3 regions of the Rhizobium sp. ZW T2_16 genome follow, and region 3 is predicted to be linked to each of the others. Evidence: predicted binding sites of a transcription regulator. Region 3 holds the regulator's gene; each other region holds the start of a gene.
The links. The regulator PhoB, encoded in region 3, activates phosphate uptake and scavenging genes when phosphate is short. The targets are predictions, from matches to a motif close to TGTCATNNANCTGTCAT.
Positions count from the first base shown of each region.

Region 1: a site for PhoB is predicted at 4,242-4,258, ahead of ACI3K0_RS14510 (alkaline phosphatase). Genes of this name have one in related genera too.
Region 2: a site for PhoB is predicted at 1,317-1,333, ahead of ACI3K0_RS09325 (esterase-like activity of phytase family protein). Genes of this name have one in related genera too.

Region 1 covers NZ_JBJDRG010000004.1:353,644-360,301, reverse strand. Annotated here, with positions in the region: gene ACI3K0_RS14525 (ABC transporter permease) at 1-1,127, opposite strand, end outside; gene ACI3K0_RS14520 (ATP-binding cassette domain-containing protein) at 1,124-1,813, opposite strand; gene ACI3K0_RS14515 (hypothetical protein) at 1,818-2,294, opposite strand; gene ACI3K0_RS14510 (alkaline phosphatase) at 2,436-4,190, opposite strand; gene ACI3K0_RS14505 (IclR family transcriptional regulator) at 4,378-5,172, opposite strand; gene ACI3K0_RS14500 (dihydrodipicolinate synthase family protein) at 5,304-6,212, opposite strand; gene ACI3K0_RS14495 (alpha/beta hydrolase) at 6,574-6,658, shown strand, end outside.
Region 2 covers NZ_JBJDRG010000002.1:762,201-768,858, forward strand. Annotated here, with positions in the region: gene ACI3K0_RS09315 (autotransporter domain-containing protein) at 1-453, shown strand, start outside; gene ACI3K0_RS09320 (inorganic diphosphatase) at 605-1,204, shown strand; gene ACI3K0_RS09325 (esterase-like activity of phytase family protein) at 1,379-3,568, shown strand; gene ACI3K0_RS09330 (DNA repair exonuclease) at 3,681-4,916, shown strand; gene ACI3K0_RS09335 (AAA family ATPase) at 4,919-6,658, shown strand, end outside.
Region 3 covers NZ_JBJDRG010000003.1:172,039-178,696, reverse strand. Annotated here, with positions in the region: gene pstC (phosphate ABC transporter permease subunit PstC) at 1-341, shown strand, start outside; gene pstA (phosphate ABC transporter permease PstA) at 338-1,654, shown strand; gene pstB (phosphate ABC transporter ATP-binding protein PstB) at 1,667-2,482, shown strand; gene phoU (phosphate signaling complex protein PhoU) at 2,530-3,243, shown strand; gene phoB (phosphate regulon transcriptional regulator PhoB) at 3,273-3,956, shown strand; gene ACI3K0_RS10760 (PACE efflux transporter) at 4,027-4,461, opposite strand; gene ACI3K0_RS10755 (GcrA family cell cycle regulator) at 4,661-5,200, opposite strand; gene ACI3K0_RS10750 (aspartate aminotransferase family protein) at 5,605-6,658, shown strand, end outside.

The DNA of each region.
Region 1 (6,658 bases), on a different contig from region 3:
AAGGCTCGCAGCGCACCGATCTGACGACGCCTCTGGCCGACATGGATGACTGTGACCAGAACCAGTGCTGCCGCAACAAGCCCCTGAGAGCCGGCAGCGACCGCGCTCAGGATCATCTTCGCATCCCCGAGCGTCGCATAAAGCCTCGTCAGCACTTCGCCGGGAAAGACGCCAAGCGTGCTGCCGGTTCGATATTCCTGACGCAGCCGATAGGCATCGGCAATCGTTTTCGGCTTGACGAGAATGGCCGGCAGGCCGGGCGTGGAGGGACCAAAGGTTTCGACTATCAGCGCATCCGGATCGATGCTGCCGTGATGATCCTCTTCGATATGAGCGGAGGACGCTGCACCGAGGGCGAAGGCTGGTTTGGCAGGCTGCACGGCGGGTATCTCCGCGACCGGTGTGGCGTGTTCCTCCGTCTCGCCCTCGACATGCGTTTCGCCGTCCTCGTGGTGTTCCTTGCCTTCATGGGCGTGGTGGTGACCGTCTCCGTCGCGATGCTCTTCCTCATGCCCATGCTCTTCGCCGAGACCATGGACGTGCCAGACTGCCTGAATGGGCACAAGAATGGCGCGGTCCCAAGGCGTGCCGGTCGGTCGCAGCTTTCCAGTGACTTTATAGGCCGGGCCGGCATGCGTATGGCCACCCGTCTCGGCCGTGCCGTGCATCGGCTTGATTTCCGCGCCGAGCGGCAGATTGACGGTAGCGCCGAGAACCGCTTCACCTTCCAGGGCAAACATCCTGCCTTCGGCAAAGCCGGGCGTGGTGCCCGCAACGAGTTTCGTGGTCGTACCGATGATCGGATAACCGGCAAAACTGTCGCCAAAACCGACCGGGGCAGCCCAATCGACGCGCGGATCGGCGGAAAGCTTGGTCAAGACAGAACCATCGATCAGAGGTAGAGGGGCGGCCTGCAGGAAGATGGAGGAGAGGACAAGCTGGGTTTCGCTTCCGGCGGCGCCGACAATCAGATCGAACTTGTCTGCGGCGCGGGCGCTGCCGAGACGAAGAGAACGCTCCTGGAGTGTGACGGCAACGCCGAGTGCGGTGGCAAGTGCCACCAGAAGCACCACGACGGCACCGCCGAGCCAAAGGCGACGCAGATCTGCAAGGATGAACCGGATCATGCCGCCATCTCCCCGGTCTGCGTGTCGCCGACGATCTGGCCGCCCTTCAACGACAGGCGGCGACCAAGCCGTTCGATGAGGCGCGGGTCGTGGCTGGCGACGATCAGGGTCGAGCCGGCATCCGCGGCAACCGACAGAAGAAGATCACCGACTGCCTCACCGCTTTCGAGATCGAGGCTGGCGGTCGGCTCGTCGGCGATGATGACGCCCGGCTTGCGCAGAAGCGCGCGGGCAATCGCGACACGCTGCATCTCACCACGAGACATGGTCTCGACATGCTGTTCGGGCCGCTTGAGGCCAACCGTTTGAAACAGCATGTGGGCGCGCTTCACAAGATCGGCCGTCACCACGCGCGACAGGCGCGCCGGCAGCAGAATGTTGTCGATCGCCGACAGGCCGGGAAAGAGATGAAAATCCTGCATGACCAAGCCGATATTGGCGGCGCGCCAGCGGTCGCGCCTGCCTTCGGAAAGATCCGCAAAGTTTTGATCACCCCAGAAGACGTGACCCGCACGCGTGCGTTCAAGGCCGGCAATGATGTTGATGAGCGTGCTTTTTCCCGAGCCGGAACCACCCGTCAGCGCAACACCGCTGCCTGCTGCGATTTCGAGATGATCTATGGCGAGCACCGGTGCCGTCAGGCCGGGAAACGCGACGGCGAGATTTTCAATTTTCAGCGACAGCATGTTTTCAAACCGTGGCGTATTCGGCCTGGCGAATACGAAGAAGACTGACGAATCCGGTTTCCGGATCCGTCCAGGAGCCCATTTCCAGCTTGCCGCGCACTTCGATCGTCTGGCTGGGCTGGGTGAAGGTCTGTTTTTCATCGAGATAGACGACGACGATGTTGTCGGGCCAGTCGCTATCGGTCGAGCAGAAGGGGCAGATCGACATTGGAATTTCGGTCAGCACGAAGAACTGCGCTTCGGCTTTCAGCGGTGGGGCCATGAAACCGCGCATGGCGATCTCCTTGCCGTTCAGCTGCTTGACCTTTTCGGAGAATTCCAAGCCGAGGACGCTGACCTTGCCGTAAAGTTCGTCGAAAGTGATGTCGCTATTGGCCTGTGCACGACCCGCAGCCGCCAGCAGCGGCAGGCCGGACATGAGGCCGAGTGTCATGGTGAGCGCCTGGCGGCGACTGAAACGCGCCGGATGAAGCTGCTTCATGACCCTTCTCCTTCCTGAAATATTCGCTCATCGTCACGCGGGACGGCGGACAATGCAAGCCGGGCAAAACCAGGGACAGCTGAACCCGGAAAAATACGATGAGGGCACGCCACGGCGGCGTACCCTCATTGTTTTCAAGTCTTAGTTGGTCTGCTTTGCGCCAAGCGCGAAAGCTTCGGCGAGAGCCTTGTAGACGTCGCTCTGCTCCATATAGCCACGGAAACCTTCGGCGCCGGGGCCTTCTGCCTGCAGAACGATATCGTCAACGGCGTGCACGCCGCTGTCTGCGCTCTTCGGGATGATGCCGGTTACGAGAACTGCGCCGGGCACATCCTTATAGGCTTCGTTGGCGACATATTCCTTCTTTTCGTTCTGGATGGCTGGAACGAACGGAGCATCAAGCTTCGGGCGGAAGGTTTCGTAATGGTCCGGGCCGTTGTTGGCGTTGAGGAACAGGCGACGCGATACGTCGACCTTGTCCGGGTAGCCGTCGCCGTCCTTGTCTTCGTAGTTCGGGAAGCCGGCTTCGGCATAGGTGCCGACCTTTTCGCGCATCTCGGTGCCCGGCTTTTCGTCATCGACGGTGCCGATGATGGAAACGCCGTGCGTGTGGTCGCCGGTAACGACGATCAGTGTGTCGGGGTTCTTGGCGGCGAATTCGCGCGCAACACCGATCGCCTTGTCGAATTCGATCGTGTCGACGACAGCGCGATCCCAATCCAGCGGATGGGACATCTTGTCGACGTTTGCGGCTTCAACCATCAGGAAGAAGCCTTCCGGGTTCTTCGACAGGTTGTCGAGAGCAACCTTGGTCATTTCGACGAGGCCCGGCTGTTCCGGGAATTTGCCGACGGTGCCCTTCTTCAGGAACTCGCGGTCAAGCGTCGTGTCCATGTTGCCGGTGTGGAACAGGCCGAGGATCTTGCCGGTATTGGTGCCGGCAGCCGTTGCAAGTTCACTCTTGCTGGTTGCCAGCGTGTAACCGGCATCCTTGAACATGGCGATATAGTCCTTGTCGTCCTTGCGCTTCGAGCCGGCAGTTGCCTGTGGCAGGAAGTAGGCGGAACCGCCGCCGAGCAGAACGTCCGGCTTGACGTCGAACAGCATGCCGTTGATTTCGGCCTTGTCGCCGCGCTTGCGGGTATGGGCGACGACGGCTGCCGGCGTTGCGTCCTGCAGTTCGGCGGTCGAGATTATGCCGATCGACTTCTTGGTCTGGCGGCGCAGCGCTTCCGCGATGTTTTCGACCTTCGGGTCGTCCATCGAGGAAGGAGTACGGTCGGCATAAACACCGATGGCGTTCACGGCGGTCTTGTGACCTGTCATGTAGGCCGACATGGTGTTGGCGCTGTCGGTGGCGACGGCGTCGGTGGCCGAGGTGCCGATGAAGGCTGCCGGCGGAACGTCGTCCATGTTCAGGCGGCCATTGGCCTTGCCCTCGGTCATGCCCTTGGACATGATGCGAGCAGCGGTGCGGTGAGCAACCGACAGGCCGTCGGCGATCAGGAAGATGACGTTCTTGGCCTTGGCCTGTTCCGGCGTGCCGTAGACGTTCCAGGTGATGCTCTTGGTCTCGCTGCCGGCGGCAACTTCAACCTTGTAGTCGCCGGCTTTTGCAAGTGTCACGCCGCGCAGGATGACGGCCGAACCGAGGACCTTGTCCTTGTTCTTCTCTTCGGCAACGAACTCAGCTTCCTTGCTGAGAGCTGCCTTGTAATCCTGGCCGTTGACGGTGATCTTGACGTCTTCCGGCTTTACGACTTTATCGAACTCGACTTTGAAATCGAACGGCGAACCAGTCAGGATCGTCGCGCGATCGAGCGGGTAGACTTCGGCAGCCTGAGCGGCGCCGGCGAGAATGGTCGTAGCGACCAAGGCGGAAAAGAGTTTGCGCATATTCCCCTCACGGACATGTGAAAAAACGACGCCCCCTCCTAGTCCCGCCATGTGACAGTTGGATGACTTGCCCACAGTAATGATTGGTCGATGTCTCGACGCCCAGCCTCAAATTTCCGGTGGCAGTGAAATGCAGTTGCCTGGATCACCCGTCCATACCGTGGCAAGCCAAGCAGGCCGGCTCGCGTTAGGAACGGTGCCCGATCAGAGCAGAAATTTCGCTACTGACGGAATTCAACAGGCCGATGTAACGTTCGAAGTCACGATTGTTGACGATCGGCGTGAGCGTGGAGAGGCTGATGGCTGCGGCAATCTTACCCTTGTGGTCGAAGATCGGCACGGCGGTGCAGCGCACGCCTTTTACATGTTCCTGGTCGTCGATCGCATATCCCTGCTCACGAACGTTGGTAACCTCTTTGACAAAGGCTGCTTCGCTGCCGATGGAACGCGGTGTCGCCGCCTCGTAGGAATATCCTGTCAGGATGCGCTCTCGGGTCTCCCGATCCTGAAAGGCAACCAGCACCTTGCCGATTGCCGTACAGTGAAGCGGGAGTTGCCGACCTATCCGTGAATAAGTGATGACGGCTGCCTGCCCCTCCACCTTGTCGATATAGACGCCATGCTTTCCATTGAGGATGCCGAGATGCACCGTCTGGCCGGTCTGTTCGGAGAGGCTGACAAGAAAGCTGTTGCAGATCTTGCGGATGTCTATCGAACTGATGACAAAATTGCCGCGTTCGACCAGTTTCATCCCCAGGCGATAACGCCCGTTATCCTCATTCTGGTCGATGTAGCCGCGCGCCTGCATGGTCTTAAGCAGCGCATGCAGCGTGCTCTTGTTCAATCCGGTCCGGATACTGATGTCCGTGATCTTGATCTCCCTGTTCTGATCGTCGAACAGGTCGAGAATCTGCAGTGCTCTGTCTACGGACTGGATGATCGGCATGCTTACCCGCTGGGATGAGAGCAAGCCGATGTCCACCGGCTCGCCTGAAATTGAATGATGTCTAGCACAGTTCCGGCTGTCTTGCAGGTGCGCGACATATGGCCCGGCTCGCGGTAACCAGCCGGGAGGCGGTTCCCTTCGATGGTTCCGATCTCGCCAAGGCAGGCTCAGATGATGCCCGCATCGGTGAGCACGCGACGGACCACCGCAATCTTCTCCTCGCTGAGCGGCGCTGCCGGTGGCAGCGAATAGGAGGAGATCGGCAGCCCGCAGGCTTTCATCGCTTCCTTGACCACGCCGACGAACGGCACATCGACCTTGTAGATGCGCGGCAGCTGCAGGATGGTGCGATGGAGAGCGGTGGCCCTTGCAAGATCGCCGTCCTTGACTGCGCGATAAATGCCCGTCGAAACATTCGGCGCGAAATTTGCGCTGGCAGAAATGGCGCCGTCACCGCCCAGAAGCAGCGTATTCAACAGATGATCGTCATAGCCGCAGAAGACACTGAATTCGGGATGTGCGCCCTTCACGATATCGACCATGTCTCGCAGATGCGCCACCGAATCGATCGTATCCTTAAGGCCGACGATATTGGGATGTGCATCGACCAGCCGCTTGACGAAGGCAGGATGGAGATCCTGGCCGGTAAGCGCCGGGAAATTATACAGCAGCACTGGCAGTTCGACCGCGTTGGCGATTGCGGAGAAGTAACCGAACAGGTTTTCTTCCGTCACCTTCCAGTAGTAGGGATTGATGGCCACGACGCCGTTGGCGCCGATCGACTGGGCGTGCCGGCTGAGCGTGACTGCCTCGCGCGTATTGGTGCTGCCGGTGCCGATCAGTACCGGCACGCGGCCGGCAGTGTAACCGACGACAAATTCGGCAAGCGCCAGACGCTCCTCATGGGACATCTGGGAGAACTCTCCCCCGGTGCCGAGGAAGAACATGCCGTCCACGCCTGCATTGACGAGATGGTCAATGACCAGTGCCATGCCGGCCGTGTCAAAGCTGCCATCATCTTTGAAGACCGTGGGTACGGGTGGAATGATGCCGGAAAATTTCATCAATCTGGACATTAACAAACCTCCTTTTGTCAAAAGCGATATCGGAACATGCGAAATGGTTGGACGTTAGAAATTTCTCATATGTTCTATATTATAGAACGACGTTCCGATAATTTTCAGCGTAGCCGAAGTGCCACTGTCCGGCTTTGGCAAATGCCATTGCGAGGCTGTATGTCGCACCATGGGGAGATTGCGGGCACTGATCGGGTGCTGAGGGGCAGCCGTAGTCATCCTGCCCATCCGCCTTGGCGATTGAAATGACCGCTCAATACCTGTGATTTCTTGTCAAGATTTATCCCGGGTGGCTTGCAGCCATTCGATCGATCCCCTAGCGATCACTTACGTGATGCACGATTGACTGATGGGAGAGAGCATGACCGAGGGGACACAAGTCTATGCGATGCCCGGGACATGTTTTTTCGATCTGATGCCCGCAAAGGGTGGTGAACCCTATCGGA
Region 2 (6,658 bases), on a different contig from region 3:
GCAAAGATCCGCTTCGACTGGCTGAATGCGGTGACGATCGACGATACGGCGATCACCCCCTATGTCGGCCTTTCCTATGCGCATACCAGGGTTGACGCCTATACGGAAACCGGCGGCTCCTTCCCGGTCGAGTTCGACGGCAGCAGCGATCATTCGACGATCGCCCGTCTCGGTGCGGATTTCGTTCGCCCGCTGAACGACACTGTCCGTCTGCTGGCCAAGGCCGAGCTTGACTACCAGTTCGAAAACCGCGCGACGGCTACGAGCGGCACGTTGACCGGGATCAGCGACTTCAGTCTCGAAGGTCAGGATCTGCAGCAGTTCTGGGCTCGTGGCGGTCTCGGCGCCGAATTTGATCTCGGCAAGGGGGTCGCTTCCTTCATGGTCAACGCCACGACCAAGGGGCAGGACCCGACCGTCTGGCTGCGCAGCAACTATACGGTCAAGTTCTGAGCCGATTTTTTAAGGAATGCTCGCGATGGACGAGGCCCGGTTTATGCCGGGCCTTTTCAGTATGAGAGGTAAACTTTGTAGACGGGAATCTGTCACGGCGTTGTCACAGAGCTCGCTTAGGTGGGACGTCTCATCATGAAAAGGGCCTGCCATGAAATTGCTTCTGACTGCCGCCGCGTTTCTCGTTACCGCGGGCGTAGCTTCTGCCGAATACGTTTCCTATCTCGACTATCCGCAGAAAACCGATGACGGCAAGGAATTCGCCGTCGCCATCGAGATCCCGCAGGGCAGCTTCACCAAATACGAGATCGACGCCAAGACCGGCCATGTCGTGGTTGACCGCTACCAGTCCATGCCGGTCGTTTATCCGGGCAACTACGGCTCGATCACCTCTTCGCTCGGTGGCGACAACGATCCGCTCGACGCCATCGTCTACACCCGCGAGCCAGTCGTTCCGGGCGCCATCATCAAGGTTCGCCCGATCGGTGTTCTGAAGATGATCGATGGCGGCGAGGTCGATGACAAGATTGTTGCCGTACCGACCAGCAAGATCGACCCGACCTACGATAACATCAAGGAAATCACCGATCTGCCGCAGATCGAGCAGGAACGCCTCCAGGCTTTCTTCCGCGTCTACAAGCAGCTCCCGGCGGGCCGCAAGTCTGTCGAACTGAATGGCTTTGACAACGCTGCCCATGCTGAAGGTGAAGTTTCGGAAGCCATCAAGGCTTACAACGCCAAGAAAAAGTGATCTGCCTCATTGCCGGTTACACGATATCGAAGGCCGGCCTTGCCCGGCCTTTTTTCATGCGTTGAGTGCGGTTGGCTCAATCAGTCGATAACGCAACTCATGATGATGAAGCTGTCATTATCGTGTCACGCATCTGGCCCAAAAGCCCACCTGTGGTTTCACGGAGGGCTTTTCATGACATTCTCGACACGCGCCGCCTTGACGGCAATCCTTTTTGCCTCGGTTGCTGCTCCCGCTAGTGCGGAGCAGGTCTTTAACCGTATCGCCTCTTTCCCGGTTGCCCAGAACCTGCCCAAGGGCGAGGACAAGGCGACATCGTCGGAAATCATCACCGCGACTGCGGATGGCAACACGCTGATCTATTCCGACGCGCCGGGAGGCACGATCGGCTTCATCGACATCACTGACGCCAAGGCCCCGAAGGCAGGTGGATCCATCGCCATCGATGGCGAACCGAACTCGGTTGCTGCAGCCGGTCCGAAGGCACTCATCACCATCGACAAGACCGAAGACTTGACGAAGCCTGCCGGCCAACTGGGCATCATCGATATCGCTTCGAAAAAACTTGAAACGACCTGTGATCTCGGCGGTCAGCCGGATTCTGTCGTCGTGGCGCCTGATGGCACATTTGCCGCCATCGCCATCGAAAACCAGCGTGACGAAGACCTGAACGACGGTGCACTGCCGCAACTTCCGGCAGGCGAACTTCTGATCGTCTCGCTGAAAAACGGCGTTCCTGCCTGCGACAGCATCAAGCGCGTTGGCGTGACCGGACTTGCAACAGTCGCCCCGGAAGATCCGGAGCCGGAATTCGTCAACATCAACGCCAATGGCGAGATCGCCCTGACGTTGCAGGAAAACAACCACGTCATCATCATCGACAGCAAGACAGCCAAGGTCACCAGCCACTTCTCCGCCGGTACGGTTGATCTCGAAGGCGTCGATGCCAAGACCGATGGTTCGCTGAATTTTTCGGGCAAGCTGACCGCTGTTCCGCGCGAGCCTGACGCCGTCAAGTGGCTCGGCACTGATCGCCTCGTCATCGCCAATGAAGGCGATTACAAGGGCGGTTCGCGCGGCTTCACCATCTTCGACCGTACCGGGAAGGTTCTCTACGATGCGGGCATGACGCTCGAGCACGAGATTGCCCGCCACGGTCATTTCCCGGAAAAGCGCGCCAAGAACAAGGGCATCGAGCCGGAAGGCATGGAAGCCGCGATCTTCAATGGCCAGCAGTATTTCTTCGTGCTCTCGGAGCGCGGTTCGATGATTGCGGTCTACAAGGATACCGGTGGCGAGCCGGAGCTCGTGCAGCTTCTGCCGTCGGGCGTATCGCCTGAAGGCGCTGTCGCCATTCCGGGCCGCAACCTGCTTGCATCCGCAAATGAAGCCGATCTCGGCGAAGACGGAGGTCCCCGCTCGCATGTGATGATCTATGAGCTTGCCGAAGGCAAGAAGGCCTATCCGACCATCGTTTCCAAGGATGTCGATGGGAAGCTGATCGGTTGGGGCGCGCTGTCGGGTCTCGTTGGTGACGCCGAGAAGGACGGCATCCTCTATGCGGTGAACGATTCCGTTTATGCCATACAGCCGTCGATCTTCACCATCGACACGACAAGCAAGCCGGCCGAGATCACCAATGTCGTCCGCATCACCCGCAACGGCCAGCCGGCGCAGAAGCTCGATATCGAAGGCATCGCACTCGATGGCAAGGGCGGCTTCTGGCTGGCATCGGAAGGCGATAGCGACAAGCTGGTCGGTCACGGTATCTACAACGTCAATGCCAAGGGCGAGATCAAGGCCGAGATCGGCCTGCCTGCCGAACTTCTGGCCGGCGAAAGCCGTTACGGTCTCGAAGGCGTCACCACGACCGGTTCCGGTGACGACCTGACGCTCTGGATGGCAATCCAGCGCGAATGGAAGGATGATCCCAAGGGCCAGGTGAAGCTTCTTTCCTACAAGCCGAAGTCGAAGGAATGGGCAGCCGTCCGTTATCCGCTCGAAAAGGCTGAAAAGGGCTGGGTCGGTCTCTCGGAAATCACCGCCAATGGCGACCATCTCTATATCGTCGAACGCGACAACTTGATCGGCGACGCCGCCAAGCTGAAGAAGCTCTACCGCGTTTCGCTCAAGGACATGAAGCCTGCCAAGATCGGCGGTGAACTGCAGCTCGTTGCCAAGGAAGAGGTCCATGACTTCCTTCCGGACCTGAAGAACGCCACCAACGGCTACGTTCTCGACAAGCTGGAAGGCTTTGCCTTCGACAAGTCCGGCAAGGCCTTCATGGTCACCGACAATGACGGCGTTGACGACTCATCCGGCGAGACCCTGTTCCTGCCGGTCACCCTCAAGGTCACCAACTGACGGATCTCCATCTTCAACAGGAAAAGGCCGGGTGTTTGCGCACCCGGCCTTTTTTCTTGGGGCCTGCTACCTTAAGTCTGGCGTTCCTGATGTGTTCGCATGAGACGATTCGATGAGTTCCTTCCGCTTCATCCATGCCGCAGACCTGCATCTCGGCAGCCCTTTTCAGGGACTGGCCCTCAAGGATGCCGATCTCGCCGAGCTTTTTGTCGAGGCAAGCCGCAAGGCCTTTTCGGCGCTTGTCGATGAAGCGGTGGAGCGCAAGGTTGATTTCTTTATCGTCGCCGGCGACGTTTATGACGGCGACTGGAAGGACAACAAGATCGGCCTGTTCTTCAACCGCGAAGTGGCGCGGCTGGAACGCGCCGGCATCCCGGTCTTTCTGCTCAAGGGCAATCACGACGCCGAGAGTGTGATCACCAGAACCATCACGCTGCCGAAGAATGTTAGCGAGTTCCCGACCGGCAAGCCCGGCACCTTCCGGCTGGAGCATTTGAAGGTCGCGCTGCACGGACAAGGCTTCGCCGAACGCTCGGCGAATGAAAATCTTGCGCTCGCCTATCCAAGGCCCGAGGCCGGATGGTTCAATATCGGCGTGCTGCACACGTCGCTGACCGGCCGTGAGCCGCACGCGCCCTATGCGCCATGTTCCGTGGAAGACCTGCGCTCGCGCGGTTACGACTACTGGGCGCTCGGCCATGTCCATGATTTCGAAATCGTCGCGGAAGACCCGCTCGTGGTCTTTCCGGGCAACCTGCAGGGCCGCTCGATCCGCGAGACCGGAGCCAAGGGCGCCGTGCTCGTGACGGTCGAGGATGGCCGCATTGCCTATGAGCGCCTGATCACCGACAGCGCCCGCTTTGCCGAACTGACGATCGCAGTGGAAAGCGACGACACGGCTGCAGCCCTGCTGCGCCGTATCGAGGATGCAATCGAGCCTATCGCCGATGCCATGGAAGGCCGGCCGCTGGCGCTGCGTGTCCGCATCACCGGCAAGAGCCGTGTTCGAAAGCAGCTCCTGTCGAAGGCCGAGGATTTTCGCGATGAAGTGCAGGCCGCCTGCCATCGCGGCCATGCCGATATCTGGCTCGAAAAGCTCGACCTGCGTCTTGAGCCCGATGACCGAACATCCGAGCGCAACACCGGCACGCTTGGCCTCGATGGCCTTCTGACCATGGAAGGCTTCCCGCCGGAACTTCTGGAGGAGGCGTCTGCCCGCATAGCCGAAATCGCCGCCAGACTGCCGGGTGGCAGCGGGGCAGGGGATCTGCCGCTTGGCGATGATATCGATGTGCTTCTTGCCGAGGCGCGTGACCTTCTCGTTTCCCGCGCCGCGGAGGCCGGCTGACCATGCGTTTCGATCGTCTCGACATCCTGCGCTATGGCGCGCTCACTGACCGCCAGCTCGTCTTCCGCCCCGGCGCCAAGCTGCATATCGTCTACGGACCGAACGAAGCGGGCAAATCCTCCGCGCTCTCGGCCATCTCCGATCTGCTCTTCGGTTTTCCCGAACGCTCGACTTACGGTTTCTTGCATGATGTCGGTTCCTTGCGCATCGGAGCGCAGCTGACTGCACGCGACGGGCAGGAGCTCTCCTTCCGCCGCCGCAAGGGGCGCAAGAACACGCTGCTCGGACATTCCGATGCGGAAGAGAACCTCGCTGACGATGCGCTCGCACCCTATCTCGGAAATCTTTCCCGCGATGTGTTCGAACGCGCCTTCGGCCTCAATTCGGATTCGCTGCGCGCCGGTGGCGAGACCATGCTTAAAAGCGGTGGCGAGATCGGCAGCCTGCTGTTCTCCGCCGCTTCGGGCCTGACCGGCCTGTCCAGCCTGCGCAAGTCGCTGGATGCGGATGCGGACGCCATCTATTCTCAGCGCCGGTCGAAGGACCGCAGCTTTTATCAGGCTCTCGATGCCCATGATGCAGCCCGCAAGGCGGAGCGCGACAACGAGCTGAAGGCCGGCGACTGGAAGGCGCTGCTTAAGGAGGAGGCGGAACTCGGCTCCGAGATCCACACGCTCCAGCACGGGCGCGAAGAGACCAGGCGCGCGCTCGACCGTCTGCGCCGGCAAATCGCGCTTGAACCTCTATTACGCGAACTGGACCGCGAACGTGCGCTTCTGGCGCAGCACGAGGAGCTGGCCAGCCTGCCGGATGGTTTCGAGGAAAAGCTAGCGACGACGCTTAAAGCCGGGCAGGAAAATGCCGACGCGCTTGTTGCCTCCGAAAACGAGCTGACAAGGCTTCGTGAAGAGATCGACGCCATCAAGGTGGATGACGCGCTACTCGTCGCTGCACCGGACATTCTGGCAGCCTATGGCCGCAGCGGCGTCTATCTCAAGGCGAGGGAGGACATCGCGCGGGTTCGTGCCGAAGTGGACGATTTTGACCAGAAACTGCTGCAGGCTTCGCGCCGTCTCGGCTTCAAGGAATTCTCCGATCTTGAGCGCATGCAGCCGGCCGATGCCGATCTGGTCCGCCTTCGCCAACTGGTGGAGGAGGGCGGTGAACTCGACCGCGAGATGCGGCAGCTTCGCAAGCGTATCGACGAGGAAGCCGATGCGCTGCGCAAGCTCGAAGCCGATGCGCCGGTTGCCCGCATTGTCGATCCCAAGCCTCTGAGTGACCAGCTTGCGGCCCTGCGCCCCGAGATCGAGGAACTGGCCAATCTCGAAACGCTAAAGATCCGCGCTGCCCGCGCCAGGAGCGATCTCGATGCGGCGTCGGCACGCCTCGATCCGCCGGTTCGCGATTTTGCCCTTCTTCTCTCCGTACCACTGCCGGACATTGAGACACTTGCTCATCACCGCCGCCTGATCGAGTCTGCACGACAGGAACATACGCAGGCATTGCAAAAGCTCTTAAGTCTGAAGAATGACGCGGATGAGCTTCAGGCCCAGCTTGCGCTTCTCGAAGGCGAGGGCAGGATCGTTTCGCGCGACACGATCGAGCTTGCACGACAGGAACGCGATGGCCTCATCGAGGCTCTGGCCTCCAACCCTTCAGACGTGGCTTTACAGGCAGCAAAGTCTTCCGTGCAGGACGCGGATCGGCTAGCCGATATGGCGCTTTCCGATGCCGAACGC
Region 3 (6,658 bases):
GTCTCGGCGCAACCAAATCGGAAACCATCAAGAAGGTCGTCATGCCGGCTGCTCTGCCGGGTGTTGTCGGCGCTCTCCTGATGACCGCCTCCCGTGCCATCGGTGAAACCATGATCGTGGTTCTCGCTGCCGGTGTGGCGGCCCGCATGCAGCTCAATCCATTCGAGCCGATGACGACGGTGACCGTCAAGATCGTCAGCCAGCTGACGGGCGACCTTGAATTCACCTCGCCGCAGACGCTCGTCGCCTTCGCACTGGGTATCACGCTCTTCGTGATCACGCTTTGCCTCAATATCTACGCGCTCTTCATCGTGCGCAAATACCGGGAGCAGTACGAATGACCGACGTGGTTTCTTCCCCCGCCGGCGTCCTGGCGAAGCCCGCCCGTCGCGATATCGGCATCAAGCGCCGCTACGCCGCAGAACGTCGCTTCCGCGCCTATGGCATCGCCGCCCTGTCCTTCGGGCTTCTTTTTCTCGCGCTGCTTCTGTGGTCGGTCGTTTCCAAGGGATATACCGCCTTCCAGCAGACGATGATCACCGTTCCGGTCGAATTCTCCGAACAGATCATCGACAAGGATAACGAGCGCGCCACCGATCCGCAGAAGCTGGTGACGGCCAATTACCCGCTCATCGCCCGTAATGCCGTCGCCAAGGTGCTCGGCGTTGCCGAAACCGATCGTTCGGGTCTGCGCGCCGTCAACCAGATGATCTCGGACGGCGTTCGTGGCCAGCTGCGTGACATGGTTGTCGCCAACCCACAGATCATCGGCACGACCCAGACGGTCTCGCTGCTTGCCGCCGGCGATATCGACAGCGCATTCAAGGGCCAGATCGATCTCTCCGTGTCGGAAAACAACCGTAAGGTTTCCGACCAGCAGGTCGGCTGGATGAACCAGCTTGCGGAATCCGGCGCCCTCGGAAAGCACTTCAACACCGGCATTTTCGTTAACGGCAATTCCAGCCGTCCGGAAGCTGCCGGCGTCGGCGTGGCCTTGATCGGCTCCTTCTACATGATGCTGATCGTGCTCGTCCTGGCGCTGCCGATCGGCGTTGCCGCCTCGATCTATCTCGAGGAATTCGCGCCGAAGAACAAGTTCACCGACCTGATCGAGGTGAACATCAACAACCTCGCGGCCGTCCCCTCCATCGTTTATGGTCTCTTGGGTCTGGCGGTCTTCATCAACTTCATGGGCCTGCCGCGCTCGGCTTCGCTGGTCGGCGGCCTGGTCCTGACGCTGATGACGCTTCCGACGATCATCATCGCCACCCGCGCTGCATTGAAGGCGGTTCCGCCATCGATCCGTGCGGCGGCTCTCGGCCTCGGCGCCTCGAAGATGCAGACCATCTTCCATCACGTCCTGCCGCTTGCCATGCCGGGCATCCTGACCGGTACGATCATCGGCCTGGCGCATGCTCTCGGCGAAACCGCACCGCTGCTCCTGATCGGCATGGTCGCCTTCGTCGCCAACTATCCGACGACGCCGATGGATCCGTCGACAGCACTGCCGGTGCAGATCTACATGTGGGCAAACGAGGCGGAACGCGCCTTCGTCGAAAGAACTTCGGGAGCGATCATCATCCTGCTCCTGTTCCTCGTGGTCATGAATGTTGGTGCAATTCTGTTGCGTCGGCGCTTCGAACGCCGTTGGTAGGAGATCGACACAATGAATATGTTGTCAGAAGCAGCAGTTGAGAAGGCGCTGGACAAGAAGATGAATGAAGTCGCGTACAAGATGATTGGCAAGGACGTATCAGTCTATTACGGCGAGAAGCGCGCGCTTTTCGACGTGAACCTGAATGTCCGCGAAAACACGGTGACGGCGCTGATCGGCCCCTCGGGTTGCGGCAAGTCGACCTTCCTGCGCACGCTCAACCGCATGAACGACACGATCGAGGGCTGCCGCGTCACCGGCAAGATCACCCTTGATGAAGATGATATCTACGACAAGGAAATCGATGTCGTGGAACTTCGCGCCCGCGTCGGCATGGTGTTCCAGAAGCCGAACCCGTTCCCGAAGTCGATTTATGAAAACATCGCCTACGGCCCGCGCATCCATGGTCTGGCCCGCAACAAGGCGGATATGGACCAGATCGTCGAAGCCAGCCTTCAGCGCGCCGGCCTCTGGGCGGAAGTCAAGGATCGTCTTCATGAAGGCGGGACCGGTCTCTCCGGTGGTCAGCAGCAGCGTCTCTGCATCGCCCGTGCGGTTGCAGTTTCGCCGGAAGTCATCCTGATGGACGAACCCTGCTCGGCGCTCGACCCGATCGCCACCGCAAAGGTCGAGGAACTGATCCACGAACTGCGCGCCAACTATACGATCGTTATCGTCACCCACTCGATGCAGCAGGCCGCCCGCGTATCCCAGCGTACCGCCATGTTCCACCTTGGCCAGCTGGTCGAAGAGAACGACACGGACAAGATGTTCACCAATCCGGATGACCAGCGCACCCAGGATTACATCATGGGCCGCTTCGGCTGATTGGCCGTTGCCTGTTGCCCGCTGCTACGGATTTTGAGGACAAAGAGATGGTATCAAGTCATATCCTGTCGGCCTACGACGAAGAACTGAAGTATCTGCGCCGCCGCATCTCGGAAATGGGTGGCCTTGCGGAACAGATGTGCGGCGATGCCGTGCGCGCCCTGGTCAATGGTGACTCTGCCCTGGCCCAGAAGGTTATCTCCGACGACGTGATCCTGGATCACGCCGAGCGCGAGATCCAGGACAAGGCGATCGTCACTATCGCCAAGCGTCAGCCGATGGCTGCCGACCTGCGCGAAATCATCGGGACGCTGCGCATCGCAGCCGATCTGGAACGCGTCGGCGATCTCGGCAAGAACACCGCCAAGCGCGTCATTGCGGTTCAGGGCCATGGCGTTCCCCGCAAGCTCGCCCGCGGTCTGGAACACCTCTCCGATCTCGCGGCTGTACAGCTCAAGGAAGTGCTGGATGTCTATGCCAGCCGTTCGGCCGAAAAGGCAGAAGCGATCCGCCTGCGCGACGAAGAAATCGACGCCATGTACACGTCGCTTTTCCGCGAACTCCTGACCTACATGATGGAAGATCCGCGCAACATCACCACCTGCACGCATCTTCTGTTCTGCGCCAAGAACATCGAGCGTATCGGTGACCACGCGACCAACATCGCGGAAACCATCTACTACATGACGACGGGTGCTGTGCCGGAAGGCGAGCGTCCCAAGGACGATACGGCGAACACCGTCGGCGCGATTGCTGACTGATTTTGCCTGTCTGATGGAGTGTATCTAGTATGCAGCCGAGAATTGCGGTCGTGGAAGACGAGGAGGCGCTCAGCGTCCTCCTCCGTTATAATCTCGAAGCCGAAGGCTACGAGGTCGAAACCATTCTGAGAGGTGATGAGGCCGAAATCAGGCTTCAGGAGCGTGCTCCGGATCTTCTGGTTCTCGACTGGATGCTGCCAGGCGTTTCCGGCATCGAATTGTGCCGGCGCCTGCGCATGCGGCCAGAGACCGAGCGCCTGCCGATCATCATGCTGACAGCGCGCGGCGAGGAAAGCGAACGTGTTCGCGGTCTGGCGACCGGTGCCGACGACTATGTCGTCAAGCCGTTCTCGACGCCGGAACTGATGGCGCGTGTCAAGGCGATGTTGCGCCGTGCCAAGCCCGAGGTTCTCTCCAGCGTCTTGAAATGCGGTGATATCGAACTGGATCGCGAGACCCATCGCGTTCATCGCAAGAGCCGTGAAGTACGCCTTGGCCCGACCGAATTCCGTCTCCTGGAATTCCTCATGGTCTCGCCTGGCCGCGTCTTCTCGCGCTCCCAGCTTCTGGATGGCGTCTGGGGCCACGATATCTATGTCGACGAACGCACCGTCGACGTGCATGTCGGCCGCCTGCGCAAGGCGCTGAACTTCTCCAACATGCAGGATGTCATCCGCACCGTTCGCGGTGCCGGCTATTCGATGGAATCCTGATACGCGGGATAGCATCTGGAATGCAGGTTTCTCAGCCCGAGTGCGGTCATCCGCCTCGGGCTGAAGCATTTCAGGCCTTGGCTTCTTCCTGCCACTCAGGCAGCGGAAAGATCCGGTCGTAGGCCAGATTGAAGAAGAACGCATAGACCAGGTAGAACAGGGCGAACGAGATATCCATCACGAGCGCCTGCATCAGGCTCACGCCCAGATACCAAGCGATGAACGGCATGAGCACGATCAGCAGTCCGAGTTCGAACAGCACGGCATGTGCAACGCGCAGCGCCATGGTTTTCTGCGTACCGCCGCGATACGTCTGCATCAGGTGGTCGAAGCCGAGATTGTAGAGATAGTTCCAGCCGGTCGCCAGCGTTGCCGAAACGATCCCGACGACACCGATATGTTCGACCGGTATGCCGAAGACGAAAGAGGCGAGCGGTGTGAAAATCGCAAGCCCGATGATTTCGAAGCTGATTGCGTGACGAATACGGTCGCGTGTCGTGCGCATTTTATACCCCATTGGGTTATCCGGGTCGTCCCGGCATCAATGCCCATTCTGGGGGAGGTCGTCCTCACGCCTTTTCAGATAGGTGTTTGTGGCGCAGGAGGCAAGGCGCAGGCGGGCAAGGCTGCCTTGCAGAACCCGCAGCACGGCAAACAAAAAAGCGGGCCGAAGCCCGCTTGATCGTTGTTTATGGTGCCGAACTTTACGCCCGTGCAGCGCTCGGACGGCGGCGCTCGTTGACCGGCTGGTAGGCGAGCTTCGCATGGTAGGTGCAGTAAGGCGAATTATCCGGGGACTCACAGCCACAGAAGTGGAAATCGTCCGTCAGCGGATCGCCGACGGGCCACTTGCAGGTGCGTTCGGTCAATTCGGTCAGCGCCAGCTTGCGGGAAATCGGCAGGACAACGTTGGAAGCGGGACGGTAGACCAGTTCCTGCGAAGCCTCGAACTCGACCTCTTCCTTGAGCGCGGTTGCGCCGACCGGACGGGCGACCGGGCGTGCTGCCGGACGGGTGGCGAATGTCTGCTGGGGACGGGAAGTAGTTGCTGCTGGGCGCTTTGCCGTACGGTTCGTCGCGATTGTGCCGCCCGCCTTTGCGCGGCCCGGCAGGTTGAGGCGATGGACCTTGCCGATCACGGCATTGCGGCTTACGCCTCCAAGTTGTGCGGCGATCTGGCTGGCGCTCAAGCCTTCCGACCACAACCTTTTCAGTTTTTCAACGCGCTCGTCCGTCCAGTTCATGCCCGTTCTCCGCCTTTGAACGTTGGTGGCATGCAGAATCCCTCACCAATGTCGCGCGATACATCTCGCAACAGGCACTATATCTATGCTTTTGGTGACTAGTTCCGCCGCATGCAGTCTAGTAATTGATCTTTAACCTAGAGGTCCGCAGACTCCGTGACAAGAGTCCCCGGAATCGCCACGAATCGATTTCCCGGTTTTCCCCAACTTGCTTTCCGGGAGAGTCATTTTTGTCACAGCTGTCGGCAGGGTTGCGTCCTTGCAGCAAAATGCCTTGAAGCCCCAGATTTCCGTGAGTTTTATTGACATCACATGGATGAGTGGCGATAGTGCCGCGGCCGCCCCGAGGGCGGCATTTTGATTTTTTGAATATCCGCAATCGGATGCATTAGGAGTGAGCCGCCATGGCTGAATCTGCGCTTTTCGACACCTTTGCCCGGGCCCCGCTGCGCTTTGAGCGTGGCGAAGGCGTTTGGCTTGTGACGGAAAGCGGCGAGCGATATCTCGACTTCGGTGCGGGTGTCGCTGTCACGTCCTGCGGCCATGCCAATCCGCATCTGGTCGAAGCGCTGAAATCGCAGGCCGAGAAGGTCTGGCATCTGTCCAATCTTTATGAAATCCCGGAGCAGGAGCGCTTGGCGCGCCGTCTGGTCGACGCAACCTTTGCGGACAAGGCCTTCTTCACCAATTCGGGTGCGGAAGCGCTGGAATGCGCAATCAAGACGGCCCGCCGTTATCACTATTCCAAGGGGCACCTGGAAAAGTTCCATATCATCACCTTTGAAGGTGCCTTCCACGGCCGGACGATCGCAACGATCGCAGCCGGCGGCCAGGAAAAATATATGGAAGGCTTCGGCCCCAAGGCTCAGGGTTTTGATCAGGTGCCCTTCGGTGATCTCGATGCGCTGAACGCTGCGATCAACGAGAACACCGGCGCTCTGTTGATCGAGCCGATCCAGGGCGAGGGCGGTGTGCGTCCGGTTCCGAAGGAATTCATGCGCGAGCTGCGCCGCATCTGCGACGAAAAGGGTCTTCTTTTGATCCTCGACGAAGTTCAGACCGGCGTCGGCCGTACCGGCAAGCTCTTTGCCCATGAATGGGCCGGCATCACCCCTGACATCATGGCGATCGCCAAGGGTATTGGCGGCGGCTTCCCGTTCGGCGCATGCCTTGCAACGGCAGAAGCCGCATCCGGCATGAAGCCCGGCATCCACGGCACCACCTATGGTGGCAACCCGCTGGCCATGGCCTGTGGCAATGCGGTGCTTGATATCGTGCTCGCCGACGGTTTCCTGGAAAACGTTCGCGATGTCGCACTCGTCTTCCGTCAGGGCCTTGCTGCGCTCAAGGATCGTTTCCCGACCGTGATCGAGGATATTCGCGGCGAGGGCCTGTTGCTCGGCATCAAGGCAAAGGTGCCGGCCGGCGACCTGATCTCCGGAATGCGCGATCAGCATA